Rhodopirellula bahusiensis: one gene and its partner. The protein of the gene in region 1 interacts with the protein of each later gene in a pairwise test. Links are inferred from orthologs where the notes say so. Each region holds a gene or a part of one and is shown on either strand. Other genes may lie near its edges. The genes, in order: CEE69_RS25075 and priA.

Region 1 (4,292 bases):
TGATGGCACCATGCCAACACAGACTTGGCCAGACGCCAAGTCAGACTTGGCACCATGCCATGCCACACTTGGCACAGAGCCAAGACCGTCTTGGCCAGAAGCCATGGGAAACGCCCCATCAATCGCAGATTCATTCGCCCCCACCAATCGCCCCGATCAATGGGCGGAGGTGGTGGACGAGATGTTTCGATGGGGATTGAAATCCGCCGCGGTCGCAGTGGATGCCGGTCGCCAGTCTGGTTGGTCGACCGGGTACGTTCGCGAATTGTTCATCGAGGCCGGAGGCAACCGTGAGGCCCAGCGATGGGAGCCAGGGCAGCTTGCCAACTGGTTAACCGGCAAGACCCCGCCGCCGTTCGATGAGCACGAAGCCGCCCAGCGTGCCGCCGATCGAATCGATGGACCCGCCAAGCGTGACGCCAACGAGCTCCGCGAATCCGTCCGGCGTGATGGGCTGTCCCGTGGCGTTGCCGAGTTCATCATCGAGGGGCTGACGTTCCGCAAGTTGGCCGCGGCTGGCCTGGATCGCTTCGCCACCGATGCGGAAAAAGCCGCCGCCGTGCGTCTCGATGAACTGGACCGGGAGCGGAGCGAAAAACCGTCTCACACCGTCAACGCTCGCAGCGGTTCAGCACCGAACGCGATTAATGAGCCACAGAACCGAGAGCGTGCGACAGCGAGCCACACGGGACGCCAAAGACAAGACGCGGCAAATCACTCCCATGCCCGCACGCAAAATCGCGGATTGTTCCAACGGATCCCATCAAGCAACCGTGGGACCAGAGCGTTTGATCGGAAGCGAGCGGAGCTCGCCGAGTCGTTGGCCATCGGAGGAACACAACCATGATGTTTTCGAATTTCGAAACGTACTCAATCGCGGAGGTGCAAAACCTTTGCGGGTATCGAAGCCGAATTGATGCAGAAGCCGAGTTGGCATCCAACAACGTGGTGGGCGTTCGCATGGGGGCGACTCTCGTTTATCACGGCCAAGTTTTGAACGACATGGTCATGCGAGTGTCCGCGACCCATCAAGACCGTGGAGAAAGCATCAAGCGGAAACAACAGAAGCGATCCGTTGGCGGAAAGTTTGTTGCGACCCCGTGCCCCAAGTGTTCCGCAGCGATGAGCCGCGGCAAGTGCCCCGAATGCGATCGAACAAAGGACAAAACCAAATGACATCGACCAACCATGATGGCATCATCGACGACAACCGGGTTTATACCACCAAGGCGTTGGCGGTCATTCTCGGATACAAGCAAGCGAGGTCATGCGAAAACGCTTGCGAGCAGATCGGTTGCCCCGTGAAGCGGATCGGCGCGAAGTCGCTCGTTTCGGGATACGAGTTTCGGCTTGCACTTGAAGCATGGGACGGAACCGATGAGTCTTGAAGCTCTTGACCGCTACCGGGAAGCCATCGAGCGAACAGCCGAGGCCGAAAAGGCGTTGATTGATTGGCGAGCTCGTTTGGCGATCATCGAGAAAGAAATCGAGTTGAGCGGGAAGGCATCCGATACGCCGTCCAAGTCGAGCACCGAGCAGTTTATCGATGACCACCGGGACAAGCTGGAACCCGACGACATCGAGTTCCTTTCGGAACGACACCGCGGAGCCAAAGAGGTGGTTCGCTATTCGGGAGTCTCAGAGTCATCGCTCAAACGCATGGCAGACGACGGGACGCTCGAGATTCGCCGCACGGATTCGGGGCATCGTCGCTACCGCACGCTATCGGTGGTCCAGTACTTGATCACCGGGAGGGACGAACAGGATGTTTGACCCGAGGCGTGCGGAGTTGGGGGCCCGCCTTGGGTCCTCCCAGGACTTTGAACGTTGACCCGTGCGGTTCGCAGGCCCGGACTTGCGAGAGATAGTCCGTCCGGTGGATGCAATGGACCGCTCTAACCGAGAAGGAATCGAGTTAATGCAGCGAGCCAAAAACAAAAAGGCAGGTAACCCGAAGGTAACCCGCCTTTGTGGAAACGCCGCAAAAAACGACGTTTATTCGATAGGGCTGACAGGAATCGAACCTGCACTCCCGAAGGAACTAGATCCTAAATCTAGCGCGTCTGCCAGTTCCGCCACAGCCCCGTGGCAACCAGACTCAAGGCCTGGTCGTGTCTCAGTGCAATCCGTGCAAGCATTCGACACGAAAGTCGAACATCGGTGCACGGTTGCTTCTATCTCTTCTGGCGTTTTGCGTCGCGGATTGCAACGCCAAAAATATCGCAGTCCAGATCAGCTGGCGCCTGGTTCGCCGCCTTCTGCCGCAACCGTTGGCACGACCCAAACCTTCAGGCTGGCATCGACTTCACTGTGCAGGTGAATCTTCACCGTGTACAGACCCAACTCTTTCAAAGGACCTTCCAAACGGATTTGGTCTTGAGCCAAGGTGATGCCACTGGCCTTGAGAGCGTCGACGATCTCGTGAGGTCCAACGCTGCCGTACAAGTGACCTTCGTCGTTGGCGTTGGCTTCGATCGTGATCGACTGCTTGGCCAATTCGTCGGCTTGCTCGCGGTAGCTTTTCAGCTTTTCCAATTCGATCGCACGCAATTTTTCACGGTGCTTCTCGACCATCCGTTTGTGGTGGTCGGTTGCGATCGTTGCCAAACCTTGTGGCAACAAGTAGTTCAACGCGTAACCGGCTTTGACTTCGACCAAGTCGCCTTGGCGTCCGAGGTGTTCAACGTTGTGGATCAACAGCAGTTCGATACCGCCATTCTGGCCTTTTGGAAGCCGCTTGAAGTGGCTAGTCGCTGATTTTGACATGGTTCAGGGTCGAAGGATAAAGGGTTCTGATTCGGGATGATCGGAGGTGATCGAAAACGTCACTTGGCGGGCTGGATGCTAGAACGGAATGTCCGGTTCGTCGTAACCAGGGCCGTCTCCGGTCGGTTGTGAATCATGCGAGGAAGGAGTATTGGAATTGACGTAGTTGGAACGTTGCGACTCGGCAGGAGCCCCACCGGAATTCGGTCGTGAAGCAGCGGGTCTTCCGCCTCCACCACCGCCACCGGATTCACCTCGGCCGCCGATCATTTGCATGCGTTCGCCGATCACTTTGACCTTGGAACGCTTCTGACCGTCTTTTTCCCACGTGTCCTGTTTCAGACGGCCTTCGACGAAGATCGGTGAACCTTTGGAAAGGTATTCACTGGCAACTTCTGCGGTGCGTCCAAAAAGCGTGATTTCGAAGAACGAGACATCTTCGACCCACTGTCCATCGGACGCTTTGCGTTTTTCGTTGACTGCGATCGAAAACTCCGCGACGGCCATCCCACTGGGCAAGTAACGCAGTTCAATGTCGCGGGTCAAATTGCCCATCAACATCACGCGGTTAAAACTTGCCATGGTTAAGTCCTCCGAGAATTCGAATCAATCAAAATCAAGCATCCGCGGTTTCAGCAACCGCTTCGCCGGAGTTTTCGGATGACTCTTCAGCGGCACCTTCTTCACCGGTTGGTCCGGCGAAGTGTTCGCCGCGAGCGTTGGCCAAAATTGGCTCGACCAAACGTGGGTCCAACTTGATCGTCAGCTCACGAATGACGGGCTCCGACAATGCGAACGCACGAGCGAGCGTGGTCAAGTTGGGGCCTTCCATGCTGAAGTAAATCAGGTAGTAGGTGCCCTTTTGGTGCTTCTCGATTGGATAGGCGAGCTTTTGCTCCATCCACATCCGGCTGACTTGCACTTCACCACCGTTCTCGGCGATCAGCTCTTCGAGCTGTTTGGCGACGCCACCGGGATCGCGTGCGTAGTGGTTGCTATCGAGGATGAACAGCGTTTCGTAAGTGTTGACTTTTGCCACGGGAAAGATCGCGGGAGGTGCGGGAACGGGAAATAAATTGACTAAGCGCCGCTGGCGGCATTGTAACGGTTCATGGCTTCCGTCACTCCATTGGCCACCCAGCAAGCGGTGGCGTCACAGGAATGCACGACGGCATGTTCCATTTCTTCTAATTCGGTTTTGTCAAACTTGCCCAAAACATAATCGGACACCTGCCATTTCGCTGGCGGACGTCCAATTCCGATCTTTAGTCTCGCCCATTGTTCGCTGCCGAGGTGACGAATGATGTCAACCAGGCCTTTTTGACCACCTGCGGAACCAGATCGTCGCAATCGAACGCGACCGGTTTCGAGGTTCAAGTCATCACAAATGACGAGGATGTCTTCCGGGGAAAGTTTGTAAAAATCCATTGCCTTGCGGACACTTTGCCCACTGGCGTTCATGTAAGTGTGCGGGCAAAGCACCAAAACCTTTTCGTTTTCGATGCGACACTCGCTGATCTCTCCCT
Region 2 (7,538 bases), on another replicon or contig:
CAGACGATACCCAGCAACGACGCAAAGTAGCTTTGCTGGCGTTGATCGAAATGGCACGGGGCCGGATGGATTCGGCAAACAAGTTGGGCGACAAACTGTATGAATTGGTCGCGAGAAGCAATGAACCGCTGACCGAGCGGTGGCCTGAATTGCTGTTCACCTACGTCTCACATCAAGTGCCAGCGTTAAAGGATGTCAGCGCGGATATCTTTGAAGTTCTGCTACCGATGCAGGACAGTGTTCCCATGTCCGCACTCGGTTTGCATCTGCAGGACATCCAGGCACGACTGGAATTCGGCGATTCGGAAAGACTCAGGCACTGGCACCCGTCTGCACGGGCCACTGCTAGCACTCAGGATGCCGGTCGCCCAAACACACGCTGGTTCGCCTCCGATGGAACGGTACGGTGTGTGACGTCACACGATGTCGACTATCTGCACTACCAAACCCCATTGGCGGGCAACTACGAAGTCGAAGCTGATGTATCGCTGATTCCCAACCAGAACGGCGTCATCTTTGTCGGCGGCCAGTGGCTATCGATCGCTGAAGGGGCGGGATTGATGCGGGGTGATTATCGCTCTGTGCATGGATACTCTCCATTCCAAAAGAAACCGCTACCTGTTCCAGATACCTACCTGCGATATCGAGCGGTTGTTCGAGGCGACCAAGTCACAACGTTTTGCAATGGCCGCGAAGTCGATCGACGTGAATTCGGATACGCACCTTGGCTGGCACTTCGCAACGATCCTGGCACGCGTGGGACCGTTCGGAATTTGCAAATCACGGGAAGACCAGTCGTTCCCGAGACGGTTTATCCGTTGCTCGAGGGGGCTCGCAGTTGGAAAGCTTACCAAGACGATGCCGATCAACGATGGGCAACGACCGACGACCACGCGAACGGATTCATTACCGGCAAGCGAATTGAAAATGTTGGGCACACGTCCGTGGAATGCTTGGCTCACTACCATCGTCCGATCCTCGAGGATGGCGTGATTGAGTACGAGTTTTTCTATCAATCCGGTGAGTACAGTGCTCACCCCGCGATTGAAAGACTCGTCTTTCGATTGGATGCAGATGGCGTGCGACCACATTGGGTTCACAATCCGTCGGTTGGAATGACATCAACTGCGACGGCTTCGAATCCCGATTCCATTCCGCTTCGTTTGAAGGAGAACGATTGGAACCGTGTTCGTTTGACCATTCAGGGCGATCAACTACAGATTGCGGTCAATGACGTTGACGCATTTCAGCACGGTCTCATTCAACACCAGCGCCGGTTGGGGCTCTATTACGTCGGGAGTGAATCGAAGCTCAAAGTTCGAAACATGACATGGACTGGCGATTGGCCAAAGAGTCTACCCGCTCCGCAACAGCAGGAACTCGCGAGCGATGTGCCGGAGTTCCTCGCTGGACTGGAAACGATGCAGGAGCACACGCGGATTGATTTCACAAAGCCAATCGATCGCACTCGTTTCGATACCCCGAGATCCAGAGCCCGATCCTACGCTTCGCCATCCGGGCTTCGAATCGAACCGGATGTCTTGCCCGGATTCAGTTCCTATTTCGTTGGCGACCGGCATCGCATATCCGGGGACTTTGACGCCACGTTGCGTTTTTCGAACTTGACGGGCTCAGCAGAAACCGGGCAGGCCGATTTCACGTTGCGGTTTCTTGACGAGCACGGCAATCGCTACAGTGCCGCACGTAGCTATCGTGCTGCTGGCGAGGAACTCGCCACGATGCGGTGGATGTATTTGGGAAAAACAAAAAAGGTTTTTGACTCAAGAAAGACAGGTGATGAATCGAGAGAAGGCAGGCTCCGACTCATCCGACGCGGTGACACAACGTATGCACTCATCGCGCACGGTGACTCCGACCGATTCCACCTCTTGGGTACCAGAGCCGTGCGTGACCCTGTCTCAACCATGGGACTTCGCATTGAGGCAAGCCGCATGAAGGCGGGAGAATTGTCCGTCGTGTTGGAAGAGTTGGTGATTCGCACCAGTCCACCAGGATCAAAAGATTTGGATCCTCGCGTGACCGCATTGGAACGTGTCACAAGAGAATTCAGGCATCGATCGATTGTGGATTCTTTTCAACCCACTACTCGCGAGTTCGCAGAGATGATTCATGCGAGTGTGACAGAAAGCGGAATCAAGATGATCGCGGATCATGATTCCGCATTGATCGGATACAGCAAGGCCTTGAGCGGAGACTTTGAGATCACCGTGGACATCGGAACTTTACAGCTGAGCGACGATAGCAAATTCACGATCGGACTGGACGTCGGTGACCAACCCAACAAGGCCGAATTGACTCTCCAGCCGAGGGACGACAACGGCTTTCGAATCACGGCGCAGATTCCAAATCGAAAGAACAAGGACAACAATTTCCAATCGAACAACATGGACATCGTCGACCTCGATGCGGTTCGAACGCTGCGTTTGGTGCGTCTTCAGCGGACGATCTTCTTTGTTTGCAAAGGCAAAACCAAGAGCAAAGTCCTCGGGTACGCGGACATCGGGACGGAGGACATCCGCCCTGGTTCCATCCAATTCACGCTTGCCTCTGAATCGCAAATGTCAAGCTTGGAACTGGAGAAGATCGAGATCCAGTCAGCGAATCCCTGACACAAAAAACGACTGGGAATCGGCGGGAGAAAAGGTATTGGGGCCGATGGCCACCGGGTCACCCATGCATCCGATTTGCACTGCGTTGTCCACGACGGACCCATTTTGGGTGAATGAGCCTGGCTGGCTCCGGAGAAGTCCGCGTCAATCGCTCGGGCTGGAACTCCCGAAGAGGCTCGTGGTGGGGTAGGGCGGGGCAGGGTGGTCTTGGCGCAGACGTGGCGGGTGACCAGACGTGTCACGGGGTGAGGCGATGATAGATGGGTTATCTTGCGCCCGCCGGGAAGAAAAGGAGCTCACACGTTATGTTGTCTGATTCATCGATGCCCGATCTGGGCGAACCAACTTTGCACTTCCCTCCTTTTGCCGCCGCACCCGTGCCCGCAGACTCGTCCGAACCAACCCAGAACGAATTGTTCGAAACCGATCCTCCTCCCTGGGAGCTGACGGTCGGCGAAGACGTTCAGCTTGCGTCGATCGTGTTCGCTCGATCGCCACACGGGCCCTACGATTACCGAATCCCGGACGATTTGCTGGATGTCCTCCGCCCGGGGATGCGTGTGGGCGTGCCGCTGGGGCATCGGAAAAAGCCCACTCCGGGTTGGTGTGTGTCGATCAAGACCGGCAACGCGGCACAGCAAAAACTTCGCGACGTGGCCGAAGTCATCGACGACGAACCGCTGTGCGATGCGGCCCTGGTTCGCTTGGTCATGTTTATCGCTCACTACTACCAAGTTCCGGCGGGCCAAGTCTTTGACACGTTGATTCCCGCCAGCGTTCGCGACAACGCGGGCACGCGGAAGACGACTTACTTTCGACCGGCACCGGGGCTGACCGAAGAACAAATTGCCAAGTTGCCATCCAAGCAACAGTCGGCGATGCGGTTTCTGATCGCTCAAGATCGACCGATGACCGCGGCAGAAATCGCGATCATGGCCGAGTGCACCGAGGACCCGATTCGGCGGTTGCGAAAGAAAGAGCTCTTGATCCCCGAAGTGCGACGAGAGCTCAGTCAAAACATCCGCATTCGGGCTCAGTCCAACGATGGCGAAGCCAGAAAAACGCATGAGCTGACGGCGCAACAAGAGAACGCGTTGTCTCGCATCAATTCAGCCGTCGACAGCGGACGCGGGCGGACGTTGTTGTTGCACGGCGTGACCGGCAGTGGCAAAACGGAGGTCTACATCCAGGCGATTGAACACGTCGTCAAGCAAGCGGGATCGGCGATCGTGTTGGTGCCCGAGATCAGCCTCACACCACAAACCCGTGGGCGATTCGAAGATCGTTTCCAGAACGTCGCGGTGTTGCACAGCCAAATGTCCGCGTCGGAACGTCACTTCCATTGGCAGCGGATTCGTCGAGGAGAAGTCCAAGTCGTTATCGGGCCTCGCAGTGCGGTGTTCGCACCGCTGCCGAACTTGGGGCTGATCGTGATCGACGAGGAACACGACACCTCGTTCAAGCAAGACAAGCAGCCACGCTATCACGCTCGCAAGGTGGCTCACGCCCGAGCGATGGCACTTGGCATTCCGTTGGTGCTGGGTTCCGCGACGCCGTCAATGGAAGCTTGGCATGCGACGCAAACCGGGCACGCGGAACTGGTCACGATGTCGGAGCGGGTCGGCAATCGTCCGATGCCCGATGTCCAACTGGTGGACTTGCGGGTCAAAGAGGAACGCGGCAAGGGCGGCGCGATCAGCCGACCCTTGCATGCTGCGGTGTTGGAGACGCTGAAGGAAAAAGGGCAAGCGATTCTGTTGCTCAACCGACGTGGTTACGCGACGACGATCCAGTGTCCCGCTTGCGGCACCGTGTGTGCGTGTCCCGATTGTGACATGCCGCTGACTCATCACCGTGACGGCGGCAAGGCGATGTGCCACTACTGCGATTACACGATCCCGACGCCGCCCTGGTGTCCGGCGTGTCGCTTCGATGGGATTCGCTACGGCGGTTTGGGCACGCAGAAATTGGAAATGGAAGCCAAGGCTCGGTTCCCCGATGCTCGCATTGCTCGGATGGACAGCGACACGATGAAGCGGGCTGGCAGCCACCAACGGGTGCTGTCGGAGTTTCGTGCCGGCGAGATCGATGTGTTGCTCGGCACGCAGATGATCGCGAAAGGGTTGGACTTTCCCAACGTGTTGTTGGTTGGCGTGATCAACGCGGACTCAGCGTTGCACTTCCCGGACTTCCGCGCCGCCGAACGAACGTTCCAATTGGTCACTCAGGTCGCTGGTCGAACGGGACGTGGCGATCGTGGCGGCCGAGTGATCGTGCAGACGTTCACGCCGGAGCACCCGGCGATTCAAGCCGCGGCGAGGCACGACTATTTGAAGTTCGTCGAAGACGAGATGGTGAACCGCAAGAAGTTCAACTACCCACCGCTCGGCAGCGTGGCGCGGATCATCATTCGCGGCCCGCTGGAAGACAAAACCGAATCCGTCGCCGACGCGATTGTTGACCGCTTGGAAAAGGCTCGCGATCTGCTCAAGGCAGAGGTTCGGATCCTTGGGCCGGCACCTCCACCGATCGTCAAGATCAGCGGCAAGTATCGGTTTCACTTGTTGCTTCAGGCCACCGAAGCGGCGGTCGTCGGCGAAGTCATCCGTCGAGGTTTGGCCGACTTCAAAGTCGACCCCAAAGAGGAAATCGAATTCCTCGTTGACATCGATCCAGTCAACTTGATGTGAATGCGGCGTGTTGCAACAACGGAGAACAGTTTAGGCCGCTTGTTGCTCGAACGAACCGCCCATTGGTCGTTGCAGTCGTTTGATCATCGCAAGAGCACTACGAATCATCCGCCGGCGAATGGCGGACTTGTCAACGGATTTGACTAGCATCGCAAAGTGTTTGAAGGTGGACCAATTGGTGTATTCATCCTTCGATAGAATCCGTGGGTCTTCTCCGAACCAATAGATCGGGTAGTTGAACTCGGGTTCCGTGGTCGGTTCAGGAATGAAGCCAATGGTGGCAAGCCTTCGCTCATTCAATGGACTCGCCGAGAACGAAACCATTTCGAAGTCCGACTGATTGGGGGATTCTGCCAGAGAGGCCACTTGAGCGAAGGTGATCGAACTGAGTGATTTGGTGACTTGGTACCAAGGGCGGCGACATTGGTTGGTGAACTCGGTGACTGAATCAAGCAGCAAGTACTGGGATTGGTCCGCTAAGTCGCCCGCGGAGATGTCCAGCCAGCCCAGTTCGCCGTTGCGGAACGCTTGGAACGATTCGGTGGTCAGCGGCAATACGATGCTGGCCCCACAGATTGTTTCGTTGATGCGATCCAAGCGAATGCAGCCCGGGTTCTGACGCCACAATTCGATGTACCGTTGTTCGTAGCGAACGTACACTTGGTTGATCGCCTTGTCTCGCTGCAACGCTTCCTGCTGGCTTTGAGACGACCCCCATTTTTGAATGTGTACGCTGAAGTTTTCTCGCATCTGCCGAACGATCTCCGCCACTTCGGATTCGTTGCGACACATGCTGCCCTGGTCAATTGGGCGATTGTTTCGGAATCTGTCCACAATGGACCAGGGAAGATCCACAAACGCATCTTGACCGGTGCCAGGATCAATTCGGACCAACTGGTCTGATTCCACGCCCAACGCGGTCGCGATTCGCCGCATCGTCCCGCTGGAAACATTCTGACCCGATTCAGCAAACTGGACGGTCCGTGCCGAAACTCCCGCCCGCGTCGCAAGTTCCAACTGCGACAGCCCTAAACTTTGGCGAACTTGCTTCAGTTGAGCGTTGGCTTGAGCCATTCAAAAACCTGATTTCTTGTTGAATTCGAACCTGGCTAGCGCGACCTTTGCGCACGAGGCATTTTGCCGTCCATTACCGTGTCAGTTGCCAGTCGCTTCGTCCGAGACGAATCGTCAATTGAAAATGCGATTGCGGGGCAACGTCTCGCACGCGAGCGACTGGCCTTCGGATCTCCCCGCTGGCTTTGCCAACAGGGTTCCCACCGGTCGTTGCGTGGACCGCCAGTGTAGTTGCGCTGGCCGACGAATCGAAGCCTATCCAAACGCTCCAGTGCGTTCAACGCTCCGATTGATTTGCTGCCGAGTCCGGCTATCGGGTGGGTGAGGAATCTTGGAAGGATTCCGTCCTGGGTAAGAGCAGTTTCAACACACTCGGTGGAGATTGAAGTAACCTCCCTCCGGATTGCTTCGGTGAGTTCGAGCCGAACGGATTCTCGTCCACACAACATCAGATGTTTGGTCAACTGCTTCCAACTTGCTACCTGCTTCAAACAACGTGAATTGAATGTCGACATTGCCCGTCAAAGTCACTCTGCTGCTCGCAACCGTCTTTGTCTCGTTCCATTCGGCCCCGCAGGTGCAAGCACAGGATTCGGCCTCGCCGATTCGGTTGAGGGTGTTGAGCTACAACATCCATCACGGGGCAGGAAATGACGGCAAGATCGATCTGGATCGTTTGGCAAACGTCATTCGAAAGGTGGAACCTGATTTGGTAGCGGTCCAGGAAGTCGACCAAAACACCCGCCGGAACGGAATGGTCAATCAAGTCGAAACACTAGCGGCCAAGTCCGGTTTGTTTGGGGAATTCGCAAAGCAAATCGACTACGACGGCGGAGAGTATGGTCAAGCGATCCTTTCGAAATACCCGATCGAATCGCTCGAAGTGCACTGGTTGCCCGGAGATCCCATCCGGGAACGCCGGATCGTCGGAGTCGCTGAAATGCAGATTCACTCAACCCGATTGCGTTTCGCGACGACCCACTTGCACCACGTTCGTGCTGACCTGCGGGAAAAGCAGATCGATGAGCTCAATCGACTGTTTGCCAACGGTGACCAGCCGACTGTTATCGCGGGCGACTTCAACGCGAAGCCCGCTTCTGAGGCCATGCAATTGCTGCAAACAAAGTGGAAGGTCTCGACATCA

Evidence for each region.
Region 2: the proteins of CEE69_RS25075 (region 1) and priA interact in binary tests that used the Escherichia coli proteins (3 or more experiments, as listed by UniProt). The link is inferred for Rhodopirellula bahusiensis from one-to-one orthologs.

Annotation. Positions count from the first base shown.
Region 1 is NZ_NIZW01000025.1:401-4,692, forward strand. Bases 1,597-4,292 are described here. They hold CEE69_RS25075 (single-stranded DNA-binding protein), read right to left. Parts: upstream 3,349-4,292; coding sequence 2,845-3,348; downstream 1,597-2,844. Other genes in these bases: CEE69_RS25060 (hypothetical protein), read left to right, coding at 1,597-1,773; rplI (50S ribosomal protein L9), read right to left, coding at 2,233-2,766; rpsF (30S ribosomal protein S6), read right to left, coding at 3,383-3,805; pth (aminoacyl-tRNA hydrolase), read right to left, coding at 3,847-4,292. Outside these bases: CEE69_RS25050 (hypothetical protein), read left to right, coding at 844-1,176; CEE69_RS25055 (hypothetical protein), read left to right, coding at 1,173-1,388; more of CEE69_RS25060, read left to right, coding at 1,378-1,596. UniProt on the Escherichia coli protein: Plays an important role in DNA replication, recombination and repair. Binds to ssDNA and to an array of partner proteins to recruit them to their sites of action during DNA metabolism. Acts as a sliding platform that migrates on DNA via reptation.
Region 2 is NZ_NIZW01000007.1:360,409-367,946, reverse strand. Bases 2,610-5,627 are described here. They hold priA (replication restart helicase PriA), read left to right. Parts: upstream 2,610-2,935; coding sequence 2,936-5,320; downstream 5,321-5,627. Other genes in these bases: CEE69_RS11095 (helix-turn-helix domain-containing protein), read right to left, coding at 5,351-5,627; CEE69_RS11105 (DUF1583 domain-containing protein), read left to right, coding at 2,610-2,630. Outside these bases: more of CEE69_RS11105, read left to right, coding at 1-2,609; more of CEE69_RS11095, read right to left, coding at 5,628-6,394; CEE69_RS11090 (endonuclease/exonuclease/phosphatase family protein), read left to right, coding at 6,900-7,538.